Regions from separate parts of the Citrobacter sp. KH_055_1 genome, predicted to be linked through region 2. Evidence: predicted binding sites of a transcription regulator. Region 2 holds the regulator's gene; the other holds the start of a gene.
The links. The regulator CRP, encoded in region 2, controls carbon source genes, mostly activating them, when cyclic AMP is high. The targets are predictions, from matches to a motif close to ATGTGANNNNNNTCACAT.
Positions count from the first base shown of each region.

Region 1 (6,178 bases), 400 kb from region 2:
GACGATAATGCGATCGCTCATGCCCAATACTTCTGGCATCTCCGAAGAGACCAGAATGATGCTCAGCCCATCAGCCTTAAACTGGTTGATTAGCTGGTAAATCTCTTTTTTAGCCCCAACGTCCACGCCGCGCGTGGGTTCATCGAGGATCAGCACTTTGGGCCGGGTCATCAAACCACGCGCAATCGCCACTTTTTGCTGATTGCCACCGGAGAGCAGGCCGATTGCCTGTTCCATCGAGGGCGTTTTCACATTGAACAGACGGATAAAATCGCCCACCGCCTGCTGCTCATCTTTGTGTTTCAGACTGCCGCCCGCACGGCTGAAGTAACGCAATGCGGTCAACGACATGTTCTCTTTCACCGACATGCCCAGCACTAAGCCGTCGCGTTTGCGGTCTTCAGAAATATAGACGATGCCGTTGGCCAGCCCATCCTGTTCAGAACGCGTAACCACTTCATGCCCGTCAAGCGTGACGTAACCACTGGTGCGCGGCAGCGCGCCGTACAGCACTTTCATCAATTCGGTACGTCCAGCACCCATCAGACCCGACACGCCAAGGATCTCACCTTTACGCAGCGTGAATGACACATCATGCACTCCAGGGCCGCACAAGTTATCGACCTTCAGGCGCACATCACCAGGTGCTTTATCCAGCCGCGGGTACTGATCTTCCAGCTTACGTCCCACCATCATTTCAATGAGTGAATCTTCGGTCAGTGAGGCCACTTCACGTTCGGCAATAAACTGCCCATCGCGGAACACCGTCACATCATCACAAATTTCGAAAATCTCTTTCATGCGGTGAGAAATATAGACAATGCCGCGTCCCTGAGATTTCAGTTCACGGATCACGCGGAACAGGGATTCGGTTTCGGTATCCGTCAACGCATCCGTCGGTTCATCCATAATGATGACCCGGGATTCAAAGCTCAGCACTTTGGCGATTTCAACCATCTGCTGATCGCCAATCGATAGCTCACCGACCAACTTGTCGCTTTTAAAACGCAGATTAAGTTTAGCCAGCAACTGGTCTGCTTCGGCATACATCTTCTTCCAGTCGATTTTGCCAAAGCGATTCACAAACTCACGGCCGAGGAAAATGTTCTCGGCGATGGTGAGTTGCGGGATCAGGTTCAGTTCCTGGTGAATGATGCCGATCCCTGCTTCCTGAGAGGATTTAGGACCGTTAAAGGTGGTTTCTTTCCCCAGCCACAATAACGAACCGGCATCACGAGTGTAGATACCAGTCAGGACTTTCATCATGGTGGATTTGCCCGCGCCGTTTTCGCCCACCAGCGCCATAACGCGGCCGGAGTAAACATTCAACGCGGCGCCGGATAGCGCTTTAACGCCCGGGAACGCTTTATCGATCCCTTTGAGTTGCAGTAGTGCGTTCATGATGGCCTCAGAACGTGACGCCAGCACAAAGAATGATATTCGCATACGGAGAACATTCTCCGCTGCGAATTACCGCCTGACTGTCTGCGGTTTGTTTTTTGAATTGTTCATGCGTGGTGTAACGAATTTCTATGGTATTTCCCTGGTGTTGTTGCAGTTGCTCAATGTGGCTGAGCAACGTTTCGTGGAGTTGCGGATTATGTTGTTTGATTTCCGTCGCGAGAATGGCCGACTCGACCTGCATTTCACGCGTGACCACGTCCAGTACCTGCATAAAAGAAGGTACGCCCTGGGTTAATGCCATATCGATACGCGTAGTACTATTTGGGATGGGTAAACCCGCATCACACACCACCAGCGTATCGGTATGCCCCAGACGGGAGATCACCGATGAAATTTCAGAGTTGAGTACCGTGCCTTTCTTCATTTTCTTTCCCCACTAGCGAAACGTTTCGCTGGTGATAAGTTTAGTCTGAAGAATGCACATAAAACCACCATGACGTTACGAAAATGTGATCGTCATCGAAACGTTTCGCAAGCCGTATCATCAGAAGAAAGGAAAATGTGAGGGGGAAAACAAAACGCCCCCTTTCATGAAGAAAGAGGGCGTCGGTAACGTTAAATCTCGACCTGCGTCCCGAGCTCAATCACCCGGTTAGGTGGGATCTCAAACTGGTCCGGTGCACGTAGCGCATTGCGCTGCAACAGCAGATACAATTTGCCGCGCAGGCGTAAATACCACGGACGTTTGCCGACAATCAGCGACTCGTGCGACATGAAGAACGAGGTTTCCATCATCCGACAGCTTAGGCCTTCCAGCCCGCAGCGATGGAACACTTCCTCTACGTTTGGTGTTTCGCGCCAGCCGTAGCTGGCCACCACGCGCCAGAAGGTCGGCGACAGCTGCTCAATTTGCACCCTACGCACATTATGAACATACGGTGCATCTTCTGTACGCAGCGTCAGCAGGATCACGCGTTCATGCAGCACCTTGTTATGTTTGAGGTTATGCATAAGCGCAAACGGGATGACATTCATGGCACGGGACATATACACCGCTGTGCCAGGCACGCGTACCGGCGGCGATTTCTCCAGAGAAGCAATCATCGCCTCCAGAGAATTACCGTGTTCATGCATACGACGCAGCAGACGGAAGCGCTCGCTTTTCCAGGTGGTCATGATGGTGAACATCACCAGACCCAGAGTCAGCGGCAGCCAACCACCAGAAATCAGCTTATCAAGGTTCGCGGAGAACAGCGGGATATCAATGCACAGGAAGGCCACCAGAATCAGGAACACAAAGTATTTATTCCAGTGCCAGTTTTTGCGCGCCACGGTTGTCGACAGAATAGACGTCAGCACCATCGTCCCCGTTACCGCAATACCGTACGCGGCAGCCAGGTTACTGGAGTGCTCAAAGCTGACGATCACAATCACCACGGCGATGTACAGCATCCAGTTGACGAACGGAATATAGATTTGCCCTGACTCCATCTCTGAAGTGTGGATGATACGCATCGGCGACAGATATCCCAGACGTACCGCCTGCCGCGTCAATGAGAATACGCCAGAGATCACCGCCTGCGAGGCAATAACCGTGGCCAGCGCGGCAAGGATCAGCAGGGGAATCAACGCCCAGTCCGGTGCCAGCAGGAAGAACGGGTTTTTGATCGCTTCCGGATGTTTTAACAGCAATGCACCCTGGCCAAAATAGTTCAGCACCAGCGAAGGTAACACTACAGAGAACCACGCCAGGCGAATGGGGAACTTACCAAAGTGGCCCATATCCGCGTACAGCGCTTCAACGCCGGTGATCGACAGCACCACCGCGCCCAGCGCAATAAACGACAGCGTTTTATATTCGAGGAAGAAATGCACCGCCCACATTGGATTTAACGCCTGCAGCACTTCCGGGTTAGCAATAATGCTACGTACGCCCAACACCGCCAACACCAGGAACCAAACCAGCATAATAGGTGCAAAAAGCTTACCCACGGTACCAGTACCGTGCTTTTGAATCATAAACAGCAGTGTCAGGACAATAATAGAGAGCGGAACAATCCAGGTATCCAGTTGCGGTGCCACGATCTCCAGACCTTCGATCGCCGACATCACCGAAATAGCCGGCGTAATCACCACCTCACCATAGAAGAAGCTGCCGCCTATCAACCCCATAATGACCAGCATTGAGGTCGTTCGCGCCGACGTATTACGCCCGGCCAGTGACATTAGCGTCAGGATCCCGCCTTCTCCGGCGTTATCCGCACGCATGACAAACGTCAGGTACTTGATGGAGACAACAAAGATCAGCAGCCAGAAAATCAGCGAGAGAAAACCAAACACGGCATCACGTTCAACGCCAAAACCGAACTGCCCAGACAAACATTCACGGAGTGTATAAAGTGGGCTGGTACCAATATCACCGTAGACAACCCCAATCGCTGCAAGGGTAATCGCAGACAATGATTGCTTATTATCAGTGCTCATAGACTCGTCTTTCGTTTATACACGTCATTCTTCAGGCCGCTTCCATTGGCTTCACTCGTTATTCCGCCCATCCCAGGAGATAACTCATTTACCGTCTTCGTGCAGCTTGATTGATTTGGTGTATATATAAGAAATGTGTGCGTAGTCCCTTGGCCCACAAAAAGGCGCACAGTATGCACGATTAATCGCAAAATCGTACCCCTAAATGAGACCAGATTAATCTGGCTCAAAGAAAAATAAGCGCACCTTCAGTCTATTACTGCACTGGTGTGAAGCATCTATACTCGCAGTTTACGCAGTACATTTGGCGAAAGGACGCCACTTCATTATGGCTCACCCACATTTATTAGCGGAAAGAATTTCCCGTCTGAGCAATGCGCTGGAAAAGGGACTCTATGAACGTAGCCACGCCATTCGTCTGTGCCTGCTGGCGGCGCTTAGCGGTGAGAGTGTGTTCTTACTCGGCCCGCCAGGGATCGCAAAAAGCTTAATTGCACGTCGGCTGAAGTTTGCGTTTAAAAATGCGCGCGCTTTCGAATATTTGATGACGCGCTTCTCCACGCCAGAAGAAGTCTTCGGCCCGCTATCTATTCAGGCCCTGAAAGATGAAGGGCGCTATGAGCGCTTAACGGCGGGTTATCTTCCCGAAGCTGAAATCGTTTTTCTGGATGAAATCTGGAAGGCGGGCCCGGCCATCCTCAACACCCTGCTGACCGCCATTAACGAACGCCACTTCCGCAACGGCGCGTTTGAGGAAAAAATCCCGATGCGTCTGCTGGTGGCGGCCTCCAACGAACTGCCTGAAGCAGACAGCAGCCTGGAAGCACTGTACGACCGTATGCTAATTCGCCTGTGGCTGGACAAGGTGCAGGACAAGGCCAACTTCCGCTCCATGTTGTTAAGCCAGCAGGATGAAAGCGACAACCCTGTTCCGGCAACGTTACAGGTGACCGATGAAGAGTATTACCAGTGGCAAAAAGATATCGGCACCATCACGCTTCCCGATCGCGTCTTTGAGTTGGTCTATACGCTGCGCCAGCAGTTGGATGCACTACCGAACGCTCCTTACGTCTCTGACCGTCGCTGGAAAAAAGCGATCCGCCTGTTGCAGGCCAGCGCCTTCTTTAGCGGACGTGATGCGGTTGCGCCTATCGATCTTATCCTGTTGAAAGATTGCCTGTGGTACGACGCACAAAGCCTGAAACTGATGCAGCAGCAGATTGAAATATTGATGACCGGACACGCCTGGCAGCAGCAATCAATGCTAACGCGCCTCGGCGCGATTGTGCAGCGCCGCCTCCAGTTACAGCAGCAACAGAGCGATAAAACCGCCTTTACCGTTATTCGCCAGGGTGGGATGTTCAGCCGTCGTCCACATTATGATTTACCTGCAGACGTTAATACGGCGGTAGTGACGTTGCTGCTACAAAAGCCTTTAAAACTGCATGATATGGACGTTATTCATATTGCGTTTGAGCGTAGCGCGCTGGAGCAGTGGCTGACCAAAGGCAGTGAGATCCGCGGCAAGCTAAACGGCATAGGCTTTGCCCAGATGCTGAATATGGAAGTCGACAGCGACCAGCACCTGGTCGTGCGCGACGTCAGCTTACAAGGCTCCCGCCTGGCACTTCCGGGTTCATCGAAAGAGAATATGCCCAGCGAGATAAAAGAGCAGCTTGAGGCGCTCGATACCGAGTGGCACCAGCAGCACCGCGGGTTTAGCGAACAGCAAAAATGTCTGTTTATCCATAGCGACTGGTTAGGCCGGATTGAAGCCAGCCTGCAAGACGTTGGCGAGCAGATCCGCCAGGCACAGCAATGCTGACGCTTGATACGCTGAATATCATGTTGGCGGTAAGCGAAGAGGGGATGATCGAAGAGATGATCCTCGCGCTGCTGGCCTCCCCACAGCTGGCGGTTTTTTTTGAAAAATTCCCCCGGCTAAAGAAGGCGATAGCCAACGATCTTCCCCGCTGGCGCGAGGCATTACGCAACCGTCTGAAAGATACCCGCGTACCGCCGGAACTGACGGAAGAAGTGATGTGCTACCAGCAAAGTCAGCTCCTTTCCACCCCGCAGTTTATCGTCCAGTTACCGCAAATATTAACGCTACTGCACCGGTTACATTCCCCCTATGCCGGGCAAGCCCAACAATTGGTTGATGGCAACAGTACATTCACTCCCGCGCTGCACACGCTGTTTTTACAACGCTGGCGTTTAAGCCTGGTGATTCAAACCACCACGCTGAATCACCAGTTGCTGGAAGAAGAACGCGAACAGTTGCTCAGTG
Region 1 is NZ_CM174473.1:4,724,624-4,730,801, forward strand. It holds gene rbsA (ribose ABC transporter ATP-binding protein RbsA) at 1-1,401, opposite strand, end outside; gene rbsD (D-ribose pyranase) at 1,409-1,828, opposite strand; gene kup (low affinity potassium transporter Kup) at 2,020-3,888, opposite strand; gene ravA (ATPase RavA) at 4,217-5,713, shown strand; gene viaA (ATPase RavA stimulator ViaA) at 5,707-6,178, shown strand, end outside.
Region 1: a site for CRP is predicted at 1,912-1,929, ahead of rbsD (D-ribose pyranase). Genes of this name have one in related genera too.

Region 2 (6,178 bases):
GACGCCAGTTACAATCTGGCGAAGCTGTACTGGTATGGTCAGAACTGCATGAAACGGTCAACATTATGCCGCGAAAACAGTTTCGCGAATAACCCGCAGCCGGCGGCTGACTATAATAAAAACTAACCTATCCATGGAGTTATTATGTCTGCCAAACATCCGGTGATTGCGGTAACAGGATCCAGCGGCGCGGGGACCACCACCACCAGCCTCGCGTTTCGTAAAATTTTCGCCCAGTTAAATCTGCGCGCCGCCGAGGTGGAAGGCGACAGTTTTCACCGCTATACCCGTCCGGAGATGGACATGGCGATCCGCAAAGCGCGCGACGCCGGGCGACACATCAGTTACTTCGGCCCCGAAGCCAACGACTTCGGCCTGCTGGAACAAACCTTCAGCGAATACGGCCAGACCGGCAAAGGCCAGTCACGAAAATATCTGCACACCTACGATGAAGCCGTACCGTGGAATCAGGTTCCGGGAACGTTTACCCCGTGGCAGCCGCTGCCTGAACCCACAGACGTCTTATTCTATGAAGGCCTGCACGGTGGCGTGGTGACGCCGCAGCAAAACGTGGCGCGGCATGTTGATCTGCTGGTCGGCGTGGTACCGATCGTCAATCTGGAGTGGATCCAGAAGCTGACCCGCGACACCAGCGAGCGCGGTCACTCCCGCGAGGCGGTAATGGATTCGGTGGTACGTTCAATGGACGACTACATTAATTACATCACCCCGCAGTTTTCCCGTACGCATATTAACTTCCAGCGTGTACCGACCGTCGACACCTCCAATCCTTTTGCCGCCAAAAGCATTCCGTCACTGGATGAAAGCTTTGTAGTGATTCATTTTCGTAATCTGGAAGGCATCGACTTCCCGTGGCTGCTGGCGATGCTGCAGGGCTCATTCATTTCCCATATCAATACATTAGTGGTGCCGGGCGGCAAGATGGGGCTGGCGATGGAATTGATTATGCTGCCGCTGGTCCAGCGACTGATGGAAGGCAAAAAAATCGAGTAAAGCGTGGGAAGTGCCCGATGGCGTTACGCTTATCGGGCCTACAAATCAACATCATCCATCCGGCATCAGGGATTACGCGGCAATCACTTCATAGGAATGGGTAATATTCACCGCTTTTTCCAGCATCAGCGCCACGGAGCAGTATTTTTCCGCGGAGAGATCGACGGCGCGAGACACCGAAGCGTCTTTCAGATCGTTGCCGGTAACGATGAAATGCAGATTAATATGGGTAAACAGACGCGGCGCTTCTTCACGACGCTCGGAAGTGAGCTTCACTTCGCAGTTGGTCACATCCTGACGACCCTTTTGCAGGATCGACACCACATCAATGGCGCTACAGCCACCCGCAGCCATGAGTACCATTTCCATCGGGCTCGGCGCTTTATCACCGGAGTTACCGTCCATCAAGATTTGGTGGCCTGAGGCGGACTCACCGAGGAAGGTTAACCCCTCAACCCACTTTACACGCGCTTGCATATTTCGTAACTCCAATGTTTCAATTTTCCTGACAGATTACGCGTACATAACAATTCTCGCAACGGAAGGCGACCTGAGTCATGCTGAAGCGAGACACCAGGAGACACACGGCGAAAGCTATGCTAAAACAGTCAGGATGCTACAGTAATACATTGACGTACTGCATGTATGCAGAGGACATCACATTACAGGCTGCAGTTCACTTTTTAGCAGCCCCTTTCCCAGGTAGCGGGAAGCATATTTTTGCAACCCCAGAGGCAGCGTCGTGTTCTGACTCTGGAGACAGCTTATAACAGAGGATAACCGCGCATGGTGCTTGGCAAACCGCAAACAGACCCGACTCTCGAATGGTTCTTGTCTCATTGCCATATTCATAAGTACCCATCGAAGAGCACGCTGATTCACCAGGGTGAAAAAGCGGAAACGTTGTATTACATCGTTAAAGGCTCAGTGGCAGTGCTGATCAAAGATGAAGAAGGGAAAGAAATGATCCTCTCTTATCTGAATCAGGGCGATTTCATTGGTGAATTAGGCCTGTTTGAAGAAGGCCAGGAACGTAGCGCCTGGGTACGTGCCAAAACCGCATGTGAAGTTGCTGAAATTTCATACAAAAAATTTCGTCAATTAATCCAGGTTAACCCGGATATTCTGATGCGCCTGTCTTCTCAGATGGCTCGTCGCCTGCAGGTAACGTCCGAAAAAGTAGGCAACCTGGCCTTCCTGGATGTCACCGGTCGTATCGCCCAGACCCTGTTGAACCTGGCGAAACAACCTGACGCGATGACCCACCCGGACGGCATGCAGATCAAAATCACCCGTCAGGAAATTGGCCAGATCGTTGGCTGCTCCCGTGAAACCGTTGGTCGTATCCTGAAAATGCTGGAAGATCAGAACCTGATCTCCGCGCACGGTAAGACCATCGTCGTCTACGGCACGCGTTAACCTCGTCGAAATGGCGCGTTACCTGGTAATGCGCCATTTTTGTTTGCACCGATGTGGCGAAGACTGATTTATCACCCCGAGATCAACTACGCACTACGACAAACGCTGGTGCTGTGTTTACCCGTGGCTGTCGGTCTTATCATCGGTCAGCTTCATCTGGGACTGCTATTCTCCCTCGTCCCCGCCTGCTGCAACATTGCCGGTCTTGATACCCCGCATAAGCGATTTTTTAAACGCTTAGTTATTGGCGCGTCACTGTTTGCCGGATGTAGCCTGATCATGCAGCTATTGCTGGCAGAAAGCATTGCGCTCCCGCTGATCCTTACCGGCCTGACGCTGGTTCTCGGCGTGACCGCCGAGTTAAGCCCGCTGCATGCACGACTGCTGCCCGCCTCACTGATTGCGGCAATTTTCACGCTAAGCCTGGCTGGCAACATGCCGGTCTGGGAACCGCTGCTGATCTATGCGCTGGGAACTTTGTGGTACGGCGCGTTCAACTGGTTCTGGTTCTGGCTGTGGCGTGAGCAGCCGCTGCGCGAATCGCTCAGCCTGTTATATCGCGAACTGGCCGATTACTGTGAAGCGAAATACAGCCTGCTAACCCAGCACGTCGATCCCGAAAAAGCGCTGCCCCCGCTGCTGGTTCGCCAGCAAAAAGCGGTGGATCTGATCACCCAGTGCTATCAGCAAATGCATATGCTGTCGGCGCATCACAACAACGAGTACAAACGCCTGCTACGGGCCTTTCAGGAGGCGCTGGATTTGCAGGAGCATATTTCCGTCAGCCTGCATCAACCAGAAGAGGTGCAGAAGCTGGTCGAACGCAGTCATGCAGAACAGGTGATTCGCTGGAATGCGCGCACCGTCGCCGACCGGTTACGCGTACTGGCAGATGACATTCTGTATCACCGCTTACCAACACGCTTTTCGATGGAAAAACAGATTGGCACGCTGGAGAAAATTGCCAACCAGCACCCGGAAAACCCGGTCGGGCAGTTTTGCTACTGGCACTTTAGCCGCATTGCCCGCGTGCTACGCACCCAGCGTCCGCTGTATGCCCGAGATTTAATGGCCGACAAACAGCGCCGCCTGCCGTTACTCCCGGCCCTGAAAAACTATCTGTCGCTGAAATCTCCCGCGTTGCGTAATGCCGGGCGTATCAGCGTCATGCTGAGCATCGCCAGCCTGATGGGCAGCGCCTTACACCTGCCCAAACCTTATTGGATCCTGATGACGGTCCTGTTCGTCACGCAAAATGGCTACGGTGCCACGCGGGTACGCATTCTGCATCGTTCGCTGGGTACGCTTGTCGGGCTGGTGATTGCCGGCGTCACGCTGCACTTTCATATTCCGGAAGGGTTTACGCTGGCTGCCATGCTGGTCATCACCCTCGTCAGCTATCTGATCATGCGCAAAAACTACGGCTGGGCCACCGTCGGGTTTACGGTTACGGCGGTGTATACCCTGCAGTTGCTGACGCTGAACGGAGAACAGTTTATTGTGCCGCGCTTTGTCGATACGGTGCTGGGCTGTTTGATTGCCTTTGGCGGCACGCTCTGGCTGTGGCCACAGTGGCAAAGCGGCCTGCTGCGCAAAAACGCCCACGACGCTCTGGAAGCTGACCAGGAAGCTATTCGCCTGATCCTCAGCAACGATCCACAGGCCACACCGCTGGCGTATCAGCGTATGCGGGTCAACCAGGCGCATAACACGCTGTTTAACTCACTGAACCAGGCGATGCAGGAGCCAGGATTTAACTCACATTACCTGGCCGATATGAAACTGTGGGTCACGCACAGCCAGTTCATCGTCGAACATATTAATGCGATGACCACGCTGGCCCGGGAACACACCATGTTGACGCCGGATTTGGCGCAGCGGTATCTGCAGTCCTGTGAAATTGCGATTCAGCGTTGTCAGCAGCGGCTGGAATATGACGGGCCGGGGAGCTCCGGTGATGTGAATATTCTCGAGTCGTCGGAGATGCTGTCCCACGGTCCATTAAGTACCCTGGAGCAGCATCTGCAACGTATACTGGGGCATCTGAATACCATGCACACCATTTCGTCGGTGGCATGGCGTCAACGCCCGCACCACGGTATCTGGCTGAGCCGCCGGTTGCGGGATATGAAAGGTTAAGATCGACTGCCGGATGCGCTACGCTTATCCGGCCTACGAATCACACCTTACCCTGTAGGCCGGATAAGGCGTTTACGCCGCCATCCGGCAATCAACCAATCAGCCCACCACCTTCGCCACCGCTTGCGCAAAGCGCTGCATCCCTTCATCGATATCCGCCTCTTCCACCACCAGCGATGGCGCAAAACGCATCACATCCGGCCCCGCGTTCAGTACCATAACGCCTTCATGAGCAGCGGCGTAGAGGAAATCACGCGCCCGACCTTTGAACTGCGGTTTCAGCTCCGCGCCAATCAGCAGTCCCATACCGCGAATATCGCTAAAAATGTCATACTGAGCATCTATTTTCTGTAAATGCGCAACAAATGCCTGACGTTTGACCTGAATACCGTCCAGCACGTCCGGCGTGTTGATAATATCGAACGCCGTCTCTGCAACCGCACAGGCCAGCGGGTTACCGCCGTAGGTTGAACCGTGCGAACCGACATGGAACGCAGAAGCGATTTCCTGAGTGGTCAACATCGCGCTCACCGGGAAACCGCCGCCGAGGGCTTTGGCGCTGGTCAGGATATCCGGCGTCACGCCGTAGTGCATATAGGCAAACAGGTCGCCGGTACGCCCCATACCACACTGCACTTCATCAAACACCAGCAATGCCTGATGCTGATCGCACAGTTCGCGCAGGCCCTGCAGGAATTCCGGCGTGGCGGCCATAACACCCCCTTCGCCCTGAATTGGCTCGACCACCACCGCGCAGGTGTGATCGTCCATCACCGCTTTTACCGCATGCAGGTCGTTAAACGGTACATGGATAATGTCCGCCGGTTTTGGCCCAAAGCCGTCAGAATATTTTGGCTGCCCACCGACGGAAACGGTAAACAGCGAGCGGCCATGAAACGCATTATGGAAGGCGATAATTTTGGTTTTGAACGGACTATGGCGGACGCAGGCATAATGGCGTGCCAGCTTAAAGGCGGTTTCGTTGGCTTCAGTGCCAGAGTTCATGAACAGCACGCGTTCAGCAAAGGTCGCATCAATGATTTTGCGGCCTAAGCGCAGTGCAGGCTCATTGGTGAAAACGTTACTGGTGTGCCACAGGGTTTCGCCCTGCGTTTTTAACGTTTCGACCAGGGCCGGATGGCAATGCCCTAACGCGGTAACTGCAATACCACCCGCGAAATCAACATACTCTTTACCCTGTTGATCCCAGACTCGACTTCCTTTCCCTTTGACCGGAATAAACTCTGCCGGTGCATAAATCGGCAGAATCACTTCATCGAATGTCGCGCGCGTAATTGCAGTTTGTTCAGTTGCCATGTCATTACCACCCAGTTAAGCAGAAATGCTAGTGAAATTATAATCACAAAATATGAATAAAAAGTCACTGAATAGCAACTACAAATCACCGATTGAGGAAATTAGCCAGCAGCTGATGCCCCTGCTCACTGAGGATACTCTCCGGGTGAAACTGCACGCCTTCCAAATCCCACTCGCGGTGGCGAATGCCCATAATCTCCTGCGTTTCACTCCAGGCCGTTACCTCAAAGCAGGCCGGCAGCGTCTCAGGTGCAACCACCAGAGAGTGGTAGCGCGTCACCGTTAGCGG
Region 2 is NZ_CM174473.1:352,816-358,993, reverse strand. It holds gene AC3ITF_RS01705 (YheU family protein) at 1-92, shown strand, start outside; gene AC3ITF_RS01700 (phosphoribulokinase) at 145-1,014, shown strand; gene AC3ITF_RS01695 (OsmC family protein) at 1,087-1,491, opposite strand; gene crp (cAMP-activated global transcriptional regulator CRP) at 1,801-2,433, shown strand; gene AC3ITF_RS01685 (YccS/YhfK family putative transporter) at 2,485-4,572, shown strand; gene argD (bifunctional acetylornithine/succinyldiaminopimelate transaminase) at 4,672-5,889, opposite strand; gene pabA (aminodeoxychorismate synthase component 2) at 5,975-6,178, opposite strand, start outside.